Synechococcus elongatus PCC 11801: one gene and its partner. The protein of the gene in region 2 interacts with the protein of the main gene of each other region in a pairwise test. Links are inferred from orthologs where the notes say so. Each region holds a gene or a part of one and is shown on either strand. Other genes may lie near its edges.

The links.
Region 1: the proteins of DOP62_RS00975 (region 2) and DOP62_RS07340 interact in binary tests that used the Escherichia coli proteins (3 or more experiments, as listed by UniProt). The link is inferred for Synechococcus elongatus PCC 11801 from one-to-one orthologs.

The regions. Positions count from the first base shown.
Region 1 is NZ_CP030139.2:1,521,069-1,529,621, reverse strand. The notes cover bases 3,041-6,005. They hold DOP62_RS07340 (glutamate-5-semialdehyde dehydrogenase), read left to right. Parts: upstream 3,041-3,857; coding sequence 3,858-5,153; downstream 5,154-6,005. Other genes in these bases: DOP62_RS07335 (extracellular solute-binding protein), read right to left, coding at 5,164-6,005; DOP62_RS07345 (DUF5666 domain-containing protein), read left to right, coding at 3,459-3,719; DOP62_RS07350 (helix-turn-helix domain-containing protein), read right to left, coding at 3,041-3,268. In the rest of the region: divalent-cation tolerance protein CutA, read right to left, coding at 1-130; DOP62_RS07360 (hypothetical protein), read right to left, coding at 140-1,534; hisS (histidine--tRNA ligase), read right to left, coding at 1,572-2,879; more of DOP62_RS07350, read right to left, coding at 2,993-3,040; more of DOP62_RS07335, read right to left, coding at 6,006-6,228; DOP62_RS07330 (hypothetical protein), read left to right, coding at 6,354-6,608; nicotinate mononucleotide-dependent phosphoribosyltransferase CobT, read right to left, coding at 6,577-7,722; DOP62_RS07320 (DUF2232 domain-containing protein), read right to left, coding at 7,712-8,449; DOP62_RS07315 (M42 family metallopeptidase), read right to left, coding at 8,472-8,553. UniProt on the Escherichia coli protein: Catalyzes the NADPH-dependent reduction of L-glutamate 5-phosphate into L-glutamate 5-semialdehyde and phosphate. The product spontaneously undergoes cyclization to form 1-pyrroline-5-carboxylate.
Region 2 is NZ_CP030139.2:188,302-196,838, forward strand. Bases 2,777-5,725 are described here. They hold DOP62_RS00975 (sulfate/molybdate ABC transporter ATP-binding protein), read right to left. Parts: upstream 4,785-5,725; coding sequence 3,768-4,784; downstream 2,777-3,767. Other genes in these bases: DOP62_RS00965 (hypothetical protein), read right to left, coding at 2,777-3,100; psb28 (photosystem II reaction center protein Psb28), read left to right, coding at 3,284-3,622; DOP62_RS00980 (sulfate ABC transporter substrate-binding protein), read left to right, coding at 5,005-5,725. In the rest of the region: DOP62_RS00955 (bile acid:sodium symporter family protein), read right to left, coding at 1-544; DOP62_RS00960 (sensor domain-containing diguanylate cyclase), read right to left, coding at 832-2,355; more of DOP62_RS00965, read right to left, coding at 2,594-2,776; more of DOP62_RS00980, read left to right, coding at 5,726-6,057; sulfate ABC transporter permease subunit CysT, read left to right, coding at 6,127-6,963; DOP62_RS00990 (NIL domain-containing protein), read left to right, coding at 6,988-7,233; DOP62_RS00995 (Crp/Fnr family transcriptional regulator), read left to right, coding at 7,261-7,881; sulfate ABC transporter permease subunit CysW, read left to right, coding at 7,922-8,537. UniProt on the Escherichia coli protein: Part of the ABC transporter complex CysAWTP involved in sulfate/thiosulfate import. Responsible for energy coupling to the transport system.

The DNA of each region.
Region 1 (8,553 bases), 1.3 Mb from region 2 along the record:
TGCTGACGCAGGCAGCAAGTCCTGCTTCCACGGCAGCTTGCGCTAACTGCTGTGCCTCCGCTTCTGTGGCTACCGTCGTGAGGAGTAAGCGCAGATCAGGAGTCTCAACCAGTGGACTGGGTTCAGCCATGGCAATTCCTCAGGACAGCGTTGGCAGGCGTAGGGGCAATACCGCTTTGCAGCTCTCCTGTTGGCTCAGCAAGTCAAAGGCGATCGCTTCCAGTTGCAACAGGTTGCGGTTCAAGGGCAGGAGCACCTGTGTTATCGCCTGGAGTGCTTGGCGATCGCTCGACTGAAAATCAGTGACGAGACAGAGGGGACTGGCGCGCCGACGCGTTTGGCCATCGTAGAGCCACAATTTCACGGCCAGGCGCAGTGAGGAAGCGGGCAAACGAATCTGAACGTCTAAATGGGTTGCTGTCGCTTGTGGGAGTGCGATCAGTTGCAGCTCGGGCACAGGGATGGCGGTGCTGGGACGCAGTAGCGGCGGCGGGAGTTCAGCTTCTGCCAAGCGAGGATCAAGGCGTTCTTGCTGAGGGCTGGGTAGCGCAGGCGTTGGGGTCGTCACCAAGGACTGAGCTTGGCGCTCCTCCTGCACCGTTTCAATCAGCGATCGCAACCGGTTGATAAACGTGAGATTTAAGCGCGGTGGCAGAGATGTTGCGGGGCCTGGCTGGGCGGATTCTGGTGGGGGCACTGAGGGTTGTTTGCCCGCTGTGGGTTTGACGAATTGAGGGAGATCGGGACTACTGCGCTGTTTGGCCTCCGGCTGAGGGGGGTCCGGCAGCGAGATTGGCTCAGGTTCTGGCTCAGGGGCGGTGATGGCGGCGATTGGTTCTGGACAAAGCACTGTGAACTGGGCGATCGCCTGTTGCTGTTGCCAGGTCAGTTGCACCGTCCCTTGGCAATCGTGATCTGTCCAGTCGTGGGGTAGCTGAAGGGGCAGGCTAAAAGCCAGTGGGAACGTCGCGAGTTCTAAGACCTCGCGGGCCATGGGACGGACTTGATCGGGGCGATCGCCGGTTTGCAAGGTGATCAGTAGTTCCGCTTGGGTGGGCCAATGGCGCTGGGGAAGCGCTGGAATCACCTGCACCTCACCGCTCAGGGTCAGCAGTTCTCCCGGTTGCAGCAACAGGCGTTCTTGACGCAGCAAAATCCGGAGCTGGGGTGTTTCAGATTCGGGCTGTAGCCAGTCAGGGTCCGCTTCCAACGCACCTGATTCCCGCTGCAAGACACGCAAACTGACTGTGCAAGTACCGCAGTGAATCTCCCAGAGGCCCGGCTTGAGGTAGGTGTAGGGAAAAATCCAGACGCAACCTTGGTCGTCGGTGTCGCGTTCCTGACGATAGACCCGCCGTTGCGGCGGATCGGCTTCTAGATCAACATAGACGATGCGAATCGACACAATTTGATCGGATTCCAGTCCTTGCCGATCAAGCCGATAGCGCCCTTCGAGGATTTCTAACTCAGCAGAATCCAGCGTGAGTGGGTAATCATCCCCTTCTTGCTGCAATATCCATTGCTCTTCTGCCATGCCGATCGCTCAAAGCCTGCAGCCTGCTTGCCGTTCATCATAAGGGCGCGACCTCAACCGGCGATACTGCTCGAGCAGCTTGGAGGCACGATCGCCACGTTTCTGGATCGTTCCAGAGTTCTGCTTGGTTCACGACTTGTTGCTCGCCTGACTGCAACCATTTGAGGTTGACTTGACCCTGTTCCGCTTCCGCATCCCCCAAAACCAAGCAAGCGATCGCGCCACTGCGATCCGCCCGTTTGAACTGCTTGCCAAAGGCACTGCCGCTAAGGTCGAGTTCGACGCTAAAGCCTGCCAGCCGCAGTCGCTGTGCCAGAACTAATGCCTGAGCTTCCGCGATCGCTCCCCGCGACACGAGGTAGAAATCCAAGCTCGTCGGCGGTACTTTTTGATTTTGTTGCAGCAGCAGGATCAGGCGTTCCAGCCCCATCGCCCAGCCAACCGCAGGGGTTTCGGGGCCACCGAGTTGTGATACCAAGCCGTCGTAGCGACCACCGCCACAGACTGTCGCCTGTGCTCCCAGATCAGAGGAAATGATTTCAAAAGCTGTGTGGGTGTAGTAGTCCAAGCCCCGCACCAGCTTGGGTTCCAGCCGATAGTCAATCCCTAAATTCGTCAGGAGTTGCTGCACCTGCTCAAACAACTGCCGCGATCGCTCGCTGAGATATTGCTGCAGGCTGGGCGCATCCGCCACGATCGCCTGTGTCCGTTCGTCTTTGCTGTCGAGAATCCGCAGTGGGTTGCGCTCAAGGCGATCGCGGGAGTCCGGATCGAGATCTGCCGCGTAGGGCGTCAAGTAATCAACTAACGCTTGGCGATAAGTCGCGCGATCGCTGGCATCACCCACGGAGTTGAGATCAAGCCGCAGGTTTTTCAGTCCCAAGGCTTGCAGGATTTGTGTCGCCAAGGCTATCGCTTCGGCATCAGCCCGCGCATCAGCTGTACCCAGTAGTTCCAAGCCCAGTTGATGAAACTGGCGTTGACGACCAGCTTGCGGACGTTCGTAGCGGAACATCGGACCGCAATACCACAGCCGCTGCACGCCACCTTGGCTGGCCAGACCATGCTCGATGTAAGCCCGCACCGTGCCCGCCGTACCTTCCGGCCGCAGGGTCAAGGAGCGATCGCCGCGATCGCGGAAACTATACATTTCCTTGCCGACGACATCCGTGGCTTCGCCGATGCCGCGCTCAAACAAGGATGTCTGTTCAAAGATGGGCGTGCGAATTTCTTGCACTGCCGCTTGGCTCAAAATCTGGCGGGCGGTTTGCTCTAGCCACTGCCAAATCTGACTTTCGGAGGGCAAAATGTCGCGGGTGCCGCGCAGCGCTTGCAAGCTAGCCATCGTTCTTGGGAAATCGGGTGGGGGCGCGTTCCAAAGAGGAACCCTTTCCAGCATGGTCTGAAAAGGGAACGTCTCGGAAGTCAAAATCAGGATAAGGATGGAGCGATCGCAGCTTAGGAAGCCGCCGCATCGCGATTGGGCAGGACGCAGCAGTTGACTTGATCGAGGCAGACCTTGCCCCACTGCAAGGCCCAACGGACCAAGGCGACTCGGTTGTCCGTGCCAGTTTTGGTGAGGATGTTGCTGATGTGGTTGTCTACCGTTCGCTTGCTGATATCGAGCTGGGTGGCAATTTCCTGATTCGTCAGCCCAGCCGCCACGAGATCTACGATCTGGAGCTCACGCTCAGAAAGCGCACTGTTGACGGGAAATTCACCACTTGCCGTCATAGCGACTGCCGACCTCAGGTATTTGTACTTAGCCCCCTTATTCTAGGCTGATGATTTGCGATGTCAGCGCTTGTTGACGCGTCTTCTCTATGGAATTGGCGATTGCATCGCACCTTCAGTACTAGGAACTAGCGTCGATCAGGTGCGATCGATACTGGACTTGTCAAAACTCCTCGTCGGTGCGCGACCCATGAAACCGCTATTGTGGCTGGCGATCGCCAGCCTAAGTTTGCTGTCCTTACCTGCCCAAGCCAAGGAGGACTTCTACGGCATTATTCAGCAGCGCCCCAGTGGGACAGTCGGAACTTGGACGATTGGCGATCGCGCCGTGACCGTGACTGACCAGACGGAGTTGGAAGGAAATCTTGTTGTCGGCACTTGTGTGGAAGTCGACTTTGACAACGGTCGCGTCGAAGAAATCGAAGTGGAACCTCTGTCGAAGTGTCGCTAGATCCAGCGTTGGGGATAGCGATCGCGGTTTGAAGTCCGGCGAAGTTTCCAGATAGGCTGGAGCAAGGATCAGGCTGGGGTTAATTCCGATCACCTAAAAGCCCTCCTTCAGTTTTTTGTTGCCCGTCCCTAATTTGCTGTGGCTACTCTGTCTGCCGATCTTGAAGTTCAAGCCCAAGCCACTCGTGCCGCGGCGCGTCAGCTCGCGCAGTGGAGTGGCCCCGCACGGCAAGCTTTGCTGGAGGCGATCGCTTCCAAACTGATGGCGGAAGCAGAAACGATTCTGGCGGCCAATCAGGCGGACTGCGAAGCGGCGATCGCAGAGGGCATTGCACCGGCACTCTATGCCCGTTTGAAATTGGATGCCGACAAACTAGCGGCGGCGATCGCCGGTGTCCGCGATCTCGCTAAACTGCCAGACCCGCTGGGTCAGATCCAGATCGATCGCGAGTTGGATGAAGGTCTGATCCTGCAGCGGCTGACCTGTCCGGTGGGCGTGTTGGGCGTTATCTTCGAAGCCCGTCCCGATGCGGTGATCCAGATTGCTTCACTCGCGATCAAGTCGGGTAATGGCGCGATCCTCAAGGGCGGCCGCGAAGCGATTCGGTCTTGCCAAGCGATCGTGGCGGCGATCGCCCAGGCGCTGGCTGAACAACAAGCCCCGGTTGATGCAATTCGCTTGCTGACTAGCCGCGAAGAAACGCTGGCGCTGCTCAAGCTCGATCGCTATGTCGATTTGATCATTCCGCGTGGCTCCAATAGCTTTGTTCGCTTTGTGCAGGACAACACCCGAATTCCGGTGATTGGTCACGCTGACGGTATCTGCCATCTTTACGTCGATCAGGCGGCTGCGATTGATAAAACCGTGACGATTGCCGTTGATGCCAAGACCCAATATCCGGCGGCCTGCAACGCGATCGAGACGCTGTTGATTCACGAGGCGATCGCACCCAGTTTTCTGCCAGTAGTCGCGGAAGCACTACAAGCAAAAGGTGTCAGTTTGCGCGGGGATGCAGCGGCTCAGGCGATCGTGCCGATGGCAGCCGCGACGGAAGAAGATTGGCGCACTGAATACAGCGACCTGATTCTGGCCGTGCGGATTGTGCCGACCCTTGAAGCCGCGATCGCCCACATCAATGAATACGGCTCCGGTCATACCGATGCGATCGCTACGGAAGATCCCGCTGCTGCCACGCAGTTTCTTAGCCAAGTCGATAGTGCCGGCGTCTATCACAACTGCTCGACCCGCTTTGCCGATGGCTTCCGCTATGGCTTCGGTGCGGAAGTGGGGATCAGTACCCAAAAACTACCGCCCCGTGGTCCCGTTGGTCTGGAAGGACTGGTGACCTACAAGTACGTCCTCAGCGGCGATGGGCAAATTGCCGCCACCTACAGCGGTGCTCAGGCGAAACCATTCCTGCATCGCGATCGCTGATCAGGCTGCTTCAAGCTCGGCGAATCGTTTGCCAAAGTTCGAGATAGCGATCGCGCACTGTTTCCGGTAGGGGCAAGATCAGCTCACTTTTCTCCAAGATGGCCTTTGGCGGGATCTGGAGGGGGGCTGCCTTGGCTGGGGCAATGGCTGCAGCAGTCAACACAGCCGGTGAAGCTGCCAGCCCAAGGGCTGCAAATTGTGGGGCGATCGCGGGCGACCAACCAAAGTCAATCCAGCGATCGCTCAAGGCTTCACTCACCCGTTTCTGTGGTTGTACCCAGAGATCAAGCCAAATGGACGTCCCGGATCGTGGCACCACTGCAGACAGGCGAGAGTCACGGCGCAGTGCTGCCAAAATATCTGCCGACCAGCCCACGGCAGCTAAGGCATCACCCAGCAGCAGTGGCTGTAAATAATTCCGAGAACTGTAGAGCTTGACCTGTTGGTGGAGTGACTTCAACAGCGGCTCAAGGTCGGGAATCTCAGCCAAGTTGGGTTGGTTGTAGCTCCAGCCCAAGCGCTTCAAGGTGAGACCAATCACCTCTCGCGGATCGTCCGGCAGAATCAGTTGCCCTCGCAGCTCTGGACGCCAGAGATCGGTCCAGTCTTGGAGCGGACTGGTCAGGCGATCGCGGCGAAAGGCAATCATCGTTGTGCCCCAGCGGTAGGGCGCTGCCCAAATCTCACCTGCATCACTGAGAAAACCCTGGCGATCGCGGCGAAGTTGTTGTCGCCAGCGTTGGGGGAGAGCCGTCCAATGCCGCCAGTGATTGGGGTTGAAAGGTGCGAGTCGTCCTGAGGCGATCGCTTGTTGCAGCCAGCCATCCCCAATGCCGACCAGATTCGGCAGTTGCGTGGGGTCATCGTTCAGCAAGCGACGGCTACTCTCCGCCAAGCCAGACCAGCGATCGAGCTGCACTGTCAGACGAGTGCGATCTTGAAATCGCCGCAGAATCGGCGCGGGAATTGTGTTGCCTGGCAGTGCCAACTGCAAGTCAGCCGAGCGGCAGCCAGTCAGTGCCAGCGCTGGCAACCCCGCACTCGCTTGCAGAAAACGGCGACGACTCAAAAACATCCGATCGGCTCAGGCAAATCCCTCGGTCATGCTACAGCGCCCCCGAAAGTTAAGTCTTTGGGATCAACGCTGCCTGCCTTGATTCCGATTTTTAAGATGGCCGAAGTGCCATTGCCCCTGCCCATATGACCGACCTGGAATCTCAAATTCGCGAACTCCAAGCTCAACTCGATCGCCAGTGGTTGGTCTTGTGTGAGCTGCATCAATATGTGCTTCAGCAGCAGCCCGCCTTCTCAGTCGCAGTTGCAACGCCAGAGTCCACTGCAGAGGCCGATCTGCAAGTTCAACGGCTGCATGCCCAGCTCACAGCCGCCTATGGCCGGATTGCTGCCTTGGAAGAACAAGTCCTCAATCAGTCGCCGCACTTGCAATACCGCTAGCTGCGATCGCGCGATCGCCCAAATCATCCACCCATGCTCGTAGGGTTTCGACAGTGGCACCGCAGGTCAAACTGGCGGCGATCGCCATGCCTCCCGCAGCAACCCCTTCTTTAACAAAGCCCTGCTCGTAGACGCGCAATTGCGCATGGCGCGATTGGCTGAAATCCAGCTGTGTGGATAGCAGCAATGGTTCTGAGCCCAGTTGTGCAGCGATCGCGGGCCCTAATTGAGCCACCTGGGCACTGCGATCAGCCATTACCCAACGGGTCGTCCCGACGGCAATCCGATCCGGTTGCCATGCCACGCCAGTGCGAGCGATCGCGGCCATCAGTGCGTAGGCTGCCAGCATTTGAGTGCCACCCGCCAACAGAATCGGCATCGTTTGACTAGCCGCCATGGCCAATCCCGCTGCCGCAATCAACATCGGATCGGCGATCGCTGCTGCGAGTGCCAAGGGCGATCGCTGAGTGCGATCGGAAATTACCGCGAGTCCTTGTTGAACAATCGCTAACTTCTGGGTGTGGTTACAGGTGGGATGGCTGCTACTGACGCAGCCGGCTGCTTCCACGCCCAATGCCAATAGCAGGGCTAGGGCTGTGCTGGTGCCGCCAACCACACATTCACCCAGAACCAACCAGCGATCGGGATGTTGAGCCGCGATCGCCGCCCCTTGGGCCTGTCCTTGCTGGAAAAGTTGTTCTGCGACTGCGATCGGTAAGGCCTGGCCAGTACTGAGGCAGCGTGCCGGTTGACTAGCGAGGCGAATGGCTGGAACTGGCAATGGCTGCACCAGTCCTGCATCGATCAAGACGAGTGGCGTGGCCAACTGCTCCACGCAGGCTCGCGTGATCAGAACTGGCGATGCGCCTGCCTGTAATGGAGGCAATGGGTATTGCGGATGCGGAGTCGGACCGTTGTAGAGAAACTCAGCATCAGCGTGGGCAGTGTAGCGGCGATCGCGAGGCGTTTTGCCCGCTGCTGAAATGCCGGGGATCAGTGCCGTTTCAGTAAAGGCCAGCAGAACAGCCAACAAAGGCGATCGCCCCTGAACTTGAGTCAACCAAGGGTTCAGTTGGGCTTCACCCCCCCAGCAAGCGATCGCGTCAGGCAGCATCGAGATCAAGGACGGTCTGTAACCACTCTGGTGGGGCAGGAATCGGGGTTCCCAAGCGGCGGAAGAGCACCCAAGCCACCCCATGCACAACAAGGACGTAGAGCAGACTGCTGAGAGCGATCGTTACCAAGGCCACCGCTTGCACGGTTGAGAGTGGAATCTGGCCCAGCCAGCCCATCAGTCCCATCAACCACTCTAAGAAGCCCGTGACTTGAGCTGTGAGGTAGGTCCAAATGTCCTCGCCCAAGAGTACTGACAAAACTCCGAGGCGGAAGAAAAAGCCAATGGTCTCTAGGCCGCCTCCCAGCAGAATCGACCAGCCCCAGGAAAGGCGTCGCTGCCAGCAGCAGCCTAGTAAAACGCCGAGGCAACCCGGCGGCAGCAAAAAGAGGATGCCGCGAGTGGGACCGAGGAGGACGAACAACAACAGACTGGCGACGATCGCCCCTAGCCAAGCGCTACGCGGGCCCCAGCGTCGGTAGAGCAAGGCGATCGGCAAGGGGAATAGCACCCGTAGCACCGGCCCCAGGGGGAAGAAGAAGTTGACTAACCAAAGCAGCGCCGCAGCACTGGCCATGAAAGCCGTTTCCACCAGTGCCAGCGGTCCCTTAGGTTCTGTGCGGGCAGCGATCGCCATAGGCGTCACGGGTGTTGCCGCATTCGCGTCGGCATCGACCCAACTATCCCAATCCTCGTCGAGCGGCTCCTGGGCCGGTTCTATCGTCATGCACCGCGACCTTGACTCGCTCTCATCCTACTGGCTGAAGATACTGCTGCAGCCAATGACTGCACTGGGCGATCGCAGCAAGGTTCGCGATTTCGTAGCCGTGG
Region 2 (8,537 bases):
TGAGAACAATGACCATCCCTTGGGCGATCGCCACCACCCACGGATGCAGGCGTGTTGCCGTGGTGGGTGATAGGGACTTCCACAGCATCCCCAACAGGACTGGCAGCACTTGCACCCCTAAGACTTGAATCGCCACGGTTAAGGGTGAGAGGGTCCAAACGCTAGCACCAAAAGTCGCGGTGTAGGCGTAGACAAACACGGGAACCGTGACGATCGCCGCGATCGCGGCACTCAGTTGAATCCGCACAGCGAGGAGATGATTGCCACCAGCTTTGGCTGCTCGGAGCTGAGCTAGGGGTGCACTGGGGCAGACCACCATTAACGCGATCGCTACTTTTGCGGGGGGTTCCAAGAACGGCACCGCCAACGCCAGCAGTCCCGCTCCGATGAGGGGCAAGAGCACACTAGTACCCAGGAGCGATCGCAAAACAAGCGCTCTTTGGGCTTGGAGTTGAATCAAGGCTTGAAAGGAGATTTGTGAGCCAAGGCTGATCATCATGGCGACGATCGAAGCCATGATCAGCAATTGAATGATTAAATCCATGTCCTCACCTTGATGAGCGATCGCCCCCAGTCACCTCTTTATCTTGTCGGGGATTGATCGGTAGAACCCTCAGAGCTGTCAAAAGAGTTCGGTTTGGTCCCCCAATCCATCCCTGAAATCACGCTTTCCTTAGGTCTTGTTCTAAAAAATGCAGGGTCAGACTGAACTTGGAGAGCTGTAGCGATGGGCAGCCATCTGTTCATGGAGGTGAGGCACACACCGGTTGGACCGCGATCGCGACCGGTAAAACGAGCCGGTATTGACCTTGGGGATAGGGTTTCGGTCACTTACTCTGGAGTGGCGAGCAGCCGAGCCGCAAAGCTATTGCGTCCATGGTCTTTGACATGACGCACGGCTTGATTCGCTACCCGGAACAATTGCTCAGGCGTGTGTTGGGGCTGTGGAATGACGGAGCCAATGCCGAAGCTGAGGGTTGGCAAGACGGGTAATTGAGTAGTGTCACTTTGAGCCAAACGCTCTTGCAGCTTCGTCACCACAGCGATCGCGCCGTCGGTATCCGTATTGGGCAAGAGCACCACAAACTCTTCACCGCCAAACCGAGCAATAAAGTCCTGCTGCTGACGGATGCCAGTCTTGAGCGTCTGAGCTACATGCTTGAGACAGCGATCGCCCTGCTCATAGCCAAAGCGATCGTTGACGGTTTTGAAGAGATCGATATCCGCCACAATCAACGACAGCCATTGCTGGTGCAACAGGGCGGTTTGCCACAGCTCCGCAAAGGTTTCATCAAAAGCGCGACGGTTAGGAATTTGGGTCAGCGGATCGGTATAGGCCAACTGATGCAGCTCAAGGTTGGCCGCTTGCACCGATCGATAGAGCTGAGCCTGCTCAATGGCTAACCCCAACTGCACTGCCACTGATTCCAGCAAATCGATCTCATCGCTGGTCCAAGCATGACGACTGCTGTAGTGCGCTAAGGCAATTAAGCCATTGGCACGATCTTGGACCGAGGTTCGCACCAACAGCAGTGATTGGGGCGACTGTACTGCGGGAGCCTTCTCTGCTGGGTACTGATCAAACGCGATCGCCTGATCCTGCTGCAGCGCTTTCTCAGCGAGAGTGTCTGGCAAGTGCCACTGAATAGGGTGATGAATGTGCTCAGGCCGGACGTAATGCGACATCGAGCAAAGGGCAACTGCCTCTGTGCAAAGACTGATGGAGCAGTGATCGATTTCCAAAGTCTCTCCCAGTTCTTGAGCGGCTAATTGGCAAATCTGATCGAGATCGAGACTACTGCGCACCAAATTACCCAGTCGTCGTTTGAAGCGAGCCAAAGTCCAGCGATGGTCTGCAAGATACAGGGCACGACGCAGCTCCAGCTCCCGAATCACTTGATGGCTCAAGGTTCGTAGCGCCAGTTGTTGGAGATCCGTCAGATGACGGGGTCGGCGATCGATCACGCAGAGCGTCCCAAGGATCTGCTGGTCATCGGTGACCAGAGGAGAACCCGCATAGAAGCGCACATAGGGTTCCTCAGTGACAAAGGGGTTATCGGCAAAGCGCGGATCGGCTTGGGCATCCTCCACGATGAAGAGGCTGTCTTGATGGATGGCATGGCCACAAAATGAGGTCGATCGCGGCCCTGACTCGGCCTCAATGCCCACTTTTGACTTAAACCACTGGCGATCGCTGTCCACCAAACTGATCAACGCGATCGGTACGTCACAAATGGCGGCAATCAGCTGGGTCAGCTCATCAAAATACTGCTCGGGCGGTGTATCCAGAATGCTGTAGCGATAGAGCGCGGCCAGCCGCTGCTCTTCAAAACGGGTGGGAATGCACTGCAGCATGAGAGGTGCTCGCCGGTTGCCAAGGGCGGGAGGGCTTCATTCAGGCAAGACAGACACTCGGGGTGATCCGGCCGCCTCATTTCAACCCTGAATTGAGCCTAGTTTCACCATCATCCTAGCGACGGTCAGGAAAGACACTTGCCTCTCTAGTTACCGACAGTGCAATCCGTTTGTGACTAACCCTGCATCCTGCGCTGAAAGGCACGGTTTGCTGGAACCGTAGTGTCACGCAGGGAGATTAGGGCAGGACTTCCAAGGTCGTCGCTAAACCCAGACTGCTGAGGGACTGTTGGAGCTGATCAGCCCGTTGGCGATCGCGAAAAATACCGGCTTGCATGCGACCCTGTCCATCGGCAAAGGCGTCGGGGACTAAGCTCGCCAAACTCTGTTGCTCAGCGCTGTTGCGCACTTGTACGAGTAGGCGATAGCGCGGACCCGATGGTGCATTCAAGCCCTGCGGGGGCGGGGGCGGGTCGCCGCTGGCAGGGTTAAACGAGCGATCGCTGAGGACGAAGCGCGGTACGCCCGGATCCTCCGGTCGACTTGTGGGGATTGGCATACTGGGCACCGCTAAGCGATCGCGGGATCCCTCAGGAACAACGAAAGGGGGCGCAGCCTCAAGCGGCTGGAGGGCACGGATCGGAGGCGGAGGTTGATCGAGCCAGGCCGCATTGGGTTGGGCCCAGCCTGGTGCTGCTGGCAGGCTGAGGAGGGCAAGGGAGAAGAGCCAACCTGGAATTCGCATCACTCAATCAACAGGGGCACTTTAAGCTACCGCATTCTGTAGACGTGACAAGCAGGCCGAGGTTTCATGTCGTAACAGACTGTCAGATCAGGTATGGCCAGATTCAGGTATGGCGCTCCTCTGCGGGGATCCTTGGGATCGGCCTTGTATGATGAAGGAACCGTTCTGACACCTCCGACTTCTATGCCCGCTGCGATCCAATTCACGCGAGGAATTGACGAGCCCGTCGTTCCTGATGTCCGTCTGACGCGATCGCGCGATGGTCAAAGCGGCACCGCTACCTTTTACTTTGATGAACCGCAGGCCCTCGTTGGTGAGGTTCGCCAAGACATCACAGGGATGTATTTGCTGGATGATGAAGGCGAACTGGCAACGCGGGAAGTCAAAGCCAAGTTTATCAATGGTCAGCCGGCAGGTCTTGAAGCGGTCTATCTAATGCGCAGCCCTGACGAGTGGGATCGCTTCATGCGCTTTATGCAGCGCTACGCAGAAGCCAACGGTTTGGGCTTCACCCAAGCATAGCCATCATCTGATGGCTGCCTTGCCCTGCTGATGAAACAACGGGTGGATGATCACATGATCGTCCACCCGTGCTTTTTGATTGAGTGTTTGTTCCTCGCGATCGCAGATCGACAAGCTCGTTGGGCGATCGCTTTTGATCTCAGTCCTAAATCGAGTAATTGAGCGGGAAAGATCGCGCCTGTTTAGGCCGCACAAAGACCTGTTGATCCGGCTCTAGTTGCAGATCCCGATAGCGATCGCGGGGAAGGTGGGCCACCAGCACCTGTCCATCCTGCAGACGAACTTCGGCTTGGACCTCCCAGCCCAAGTGGACAATGCGATCAATCCGTGCAGGCACTGTCTCGGGAATCGGGTCGATCGCGATCTCAATATCGTGGGGTCGCAGGAAGACTTCGGGATGCGGTGTATCTAGGCCACCGGCTTGGAAGATATGGGAACTGTTGGGCAAGACGTTGACCGGCCCAATAAAGCTCATCACAAACGGGGTGGCGGGGTTGTCGTAGATCTCGGCTGGCGATCCGACCTGCTCGACCTTGCCGTGGTTCATCACCACAATGCTATCGGCCACTTCCATCGCTTCTTCTTGGTCGTGGGTGACAAACACCGTCGTTACATGCACTTCGTCATGCAGCTTGCGCAGCCAGCTCCGCAGATCCTTACGAACCTTGGCATCCAAGGCACCAAACGGCTCATCCAAGAGCAACACTTGGGGCTGAACCGCCAAGGCTCGCGCCAAGGCCACCCGTTGCCGCTGCCCCCCCGACAACTGCGAGGGATAGCGATCGCCCAACCCAGTCAGCTGCACCAGTTCCAACAATTCCTCGACTCGGGCGCGGACTTTCTCCTTGGACTGTTTGCGGAGTTCTAGGCCAAAGGCAATATTTTTGCGAACGGTCAAATGCTTAAACAGCGCGTAGTGCTGGAAAACAAAGCCAATCTGGCGATCGCGCACCGATTGATCGGTGGCATCACGCCCCGTTAGGAAAATGCGACCACTATCGGGCTGCTCTAAGCCGGCAATCAACCGCAGCAAGGTGGACTTTCCTGACCCCGATGGTCCCAGCAAGGCAACCAGGCTGCCGGTTTCCACCGTCAAATCCACATCCTTGACGGCTTGAAAGTTCCCAAACTGCTTATTGACCTGACTGACTTGGATACCCACAGCTTTATCCTTCGGCACGCGCAACGCGGACTGGCAACGAGAAATCTCCGGTTTCTACAAGGAAAATCAGGAGAATTTAGTTGCACTGTATGTCTGGCATGATACACTGCGCACAGTGAAAAATCTACGGTATCCCCGAAAAAATACCGGAGATTGCTTCCTCAAATGTATTCTTGCTCCCTGTTTCGGCTGATTGCCAGCCCCATTTCTCTAAGAACCCATGAAGACTGCTTGGACTCGCCGCTCCTTCCTCCAATCTGCTGCACTGGCGACAGCCACCGTGCTCACCATCGCAGCCTGCGGCGGCAACAATCAATCCTCTTCGGGGGGTGGCAGCCAACCTGTGGAAGTCACGCTGGTTTCCTATGCAGTGACTCAAGCTGCCTACGAGCAAATCATTCCTAAGTTCGCTGCGCAGTGGAAAGAAAAAACGGGCCAGGAAGTACGCTTCAACCAGAGCTACGGCGGCTCTGGCTCTCAAACCCGTGCTGTGATTGATGGGCTCGAGGCTGACGTTGTTGCGCTGGCTTTGGAATCTGACATCAATCAGATCGAAAAGGCAGGGCTCATCAAGTCTGGCTGGCAGCAACGAGTTCCCAACAACGGAATCATCACCAATTCCGTTGTGGCCTTGGTGACCCAAGAAGGTAATCCCAAGGGCATTAAAGACTGGTCTGATTTGATTAAGCCCGATGTGCGTATCGTGACAGCGAATCCGAAAACGTCTGGTGGTGCTCGCTGGAATTTCCTCGGTGCTTGGGGCTCAGTGACCCAAACTGGTGGAACACCAGAGAAAGCGCTGGAATTCACGACAGCTCTTTATAAAAATGTGCCGATTTTGGCCAAAGATGCACGGGAATCGACTGACGTCTTCACTAAAGGCCAAGCCGACGTTTTGCTTAACTATGAAAACGAGCTGATTCTGGCTCAACAGAAAGGCCAGCAAGTCGATTACGCAATTCCATCGGTCAATATCAATATCGAGGGCCCGGTAGCTGTCGTCGATACCTATGTCGACAAACGTGGTACCCGCGAAGTCAGTGAAGCCTTTGTGCAGTTCCTGTTCACCCCCGAAGCCCAAGCCGAGTTTGCCAAGGTTGGTTTTCGTCCTGCTGTTCCTGAGGGTGTTGACCCTAAGCTACTGGAAGCATTTCCGAAGATTCAAACCTGGTTTACCGTCGCGGATTTGGGCGGTTGGGCCAAGGTTCAACCGGAGTTCTTTGGTGACGGCGGCATCTTTGACAAAGTGCAACAGGCGGTCGCAGGTCGCTAGGGTTTCGGCCCTGCTCCGATCGCTTGGCTAGCGCCGTACTATTACTCTTCTGTTTGTTAGCGTCGCCTCATGTCCCTGCGTCTTCCCTCTCTTTCTCTGGCTTGGCTGACTCGTCTGAGTTGGTCTTGGCGGTTTACGTGGGTGTATCTCACCCTGATTTTGTTCGTGCCGGTCATTGCCTTATTCCTCAAGGCAGCTTCCCTGCCGATCGGGAGAATTTGGGAATTGGCGACGCAGCCCATTGCCCTTGCGGCCTACCAAGTGACCTTTGGTCTGTCTTTGGCTGCAGCAGCGCTGAATGGCGTGTTTGGGGTGATCATCGCTTGGGTTCTTACCCGCTATGACTTCCCGGGTAAAAAGCTCTTCGATAGCTTTATCGATCTCCCTTTTGCCCTGCCGACGGCGGTGGCAGGCCTCACCCTAGCCACGGTCTACAGCAGTGAGGGCTGGATTGGGCAGTTCTTTGAACCCTTTGGCGTTCAAATTGCCTTCACGCGCTGGGGCGTTCTCTTGGCAATGGTCTTCATCTCCTTACCCTTTGTGGTGCGGACGGTGGAGCCCTTGCTGCTGGAATTGGAAGTCGAAGCAGAAGAGGCAGCGGCATCCCTGGGCGCCAGCCCTGCCCAAACCTTCTGGCGCGTCATTCTGCCGCCGATCCTGCCCGGGGTCCTGGCTGGGGTTGCCCAAGGCTTCTCGCGCGCTGTCGGTGAGTTTGGATCGGTGGTCATTATTTCGGGCAACCTGCCGTTTGACGACTTGATTGCTCCAGTTCTCATTTTCGAACGGCTAGAACAGTACGACTACGCAGGTGCGACGGTGATTGGCTCTGTCCTGCTGCTGTTTTCACTCGTGATTTTGTTTGTGATTAATGCGCTCCAAAACTGGAGCAGCCGCTACAACGGCTAACCCAACCGTGCGGAGGGTCTCGCGATGGCAACGCTACGAGTTCGACTGCAAGTCCCAAAGAAATATCGCGATCAGCCGTTGATGGGAGATGTGCTGGCGAGTTGTCAACTGCAATTCAACATTCTCGCGGCTCATTTAGGGCCGAACCGTGAGGAAGACGGCTGGTTTGACGTGCTGCTCACGGGGACTCCCGAGGATATTACCGCTGCACTTGCGGTCCTACGCGATCGCGAGGTGGAGCTTTGGTCGGATCCCGAAGACGAATTTTAAGGCTTGCCGTTTTGCAGGAGAGATCCCATGTCTAACAAACAGACCGCAACCCTACTGCCGCCCGTGACTGCGGCGATCGCTACACCCCCGCGTTTGCTGATTGGCCGGCGGGGCATGGTGCCCACGGGGGCCGATACGATTTGGAAGATTCAGTCGGGCCTGGTGCGATCCTCGACTTGGGGCGAAGAGGGCGACATGATTAGCCTGGGGCTGTGGGGACCAGGTGATCTGATTGGTCGTCCTCTCAGCTGCTTGGATCCTTATGAATTGGAGTGCTTGACAGCCGTTGAAGTAGTGGCTGTGACAGATCCTGCGCTGGAGTCCCACGAGTCTTTAGTCCGAAGTTTGCGCTATACCGAGCAACTGCTCAGCATTACGCGCCTCCGGCGAGCCGAGGCGAAACTTGCCAATTTGCTGAGCTGGATTGGGGAGCGATTTGGTCACCCCAGCGCCAATGGCTGGGAGATTGATCTGCGGCGGATCCCACTGACCCATCAAGTAATTGCGGAGCTATCGGGGTCTACCCGCGTCACAACGACCCGTCTCTTGGGAGAATTTCGTCAGGCTGGGCGGATTAGCCGTCGCGATCGCGCCTTGATTGTGCGCTACCCCGAGGCGCTCTATCCACCGGCACGGCTCTCGGCCTAGATCGGCTTTCTGTTTCCTGTCTTCTGTTCTGGCTACACCCATGGTTGCTTTCGTCAAAGCCCGTCGCCAAATTGCCGGTGCCAAGGAGTCGAAATCGCTCCTGCCCCTGGTGTTGATTGGCTTATCTCTGTTCTACGTCGGTTTGATCATCATCATTCCGGCGGCTAATGTGGCCGTTCAAGCCTTTAGTGAAGGACTGAGTGGCTTCATCAAAAACTTGGGCGATCGCAACCTACAAGAGGCGATTCGACTCACCCTGTTGATGGGGGTGATCAGCGTTCCCCTCAACACCTTGTTTGGTCTTGCTGCTGCTTTTGCGATCGCCCGCAAGCAGTTTCCGGGCAAGTCCCTCCTGCTGAGCGTGATCGACCTGCCGTTTTCGATCTCGCCAGTGGTTGCTGGTCTGATGATTGTCTTGCTCTATGGCCGAAATGGCTGGCTAGGACCCTTCTTGGAAAGCAACAACATCAAAATTATTTTTGCTTGGCCGGGGATGGCTTTAGCCACAATCTTCGTCTCCATGCCCTTCGTTGCGCGGGAAGTGATTCCGAACCTCGAAGAGATTGGCACGGATGCAGAAGAAGCAGCGAGTACCCTCGGGGCTAATGGCTGGCAGACGTTTTGGCGGGTCACTTTGCCCAGCATCAAGTGGAGCA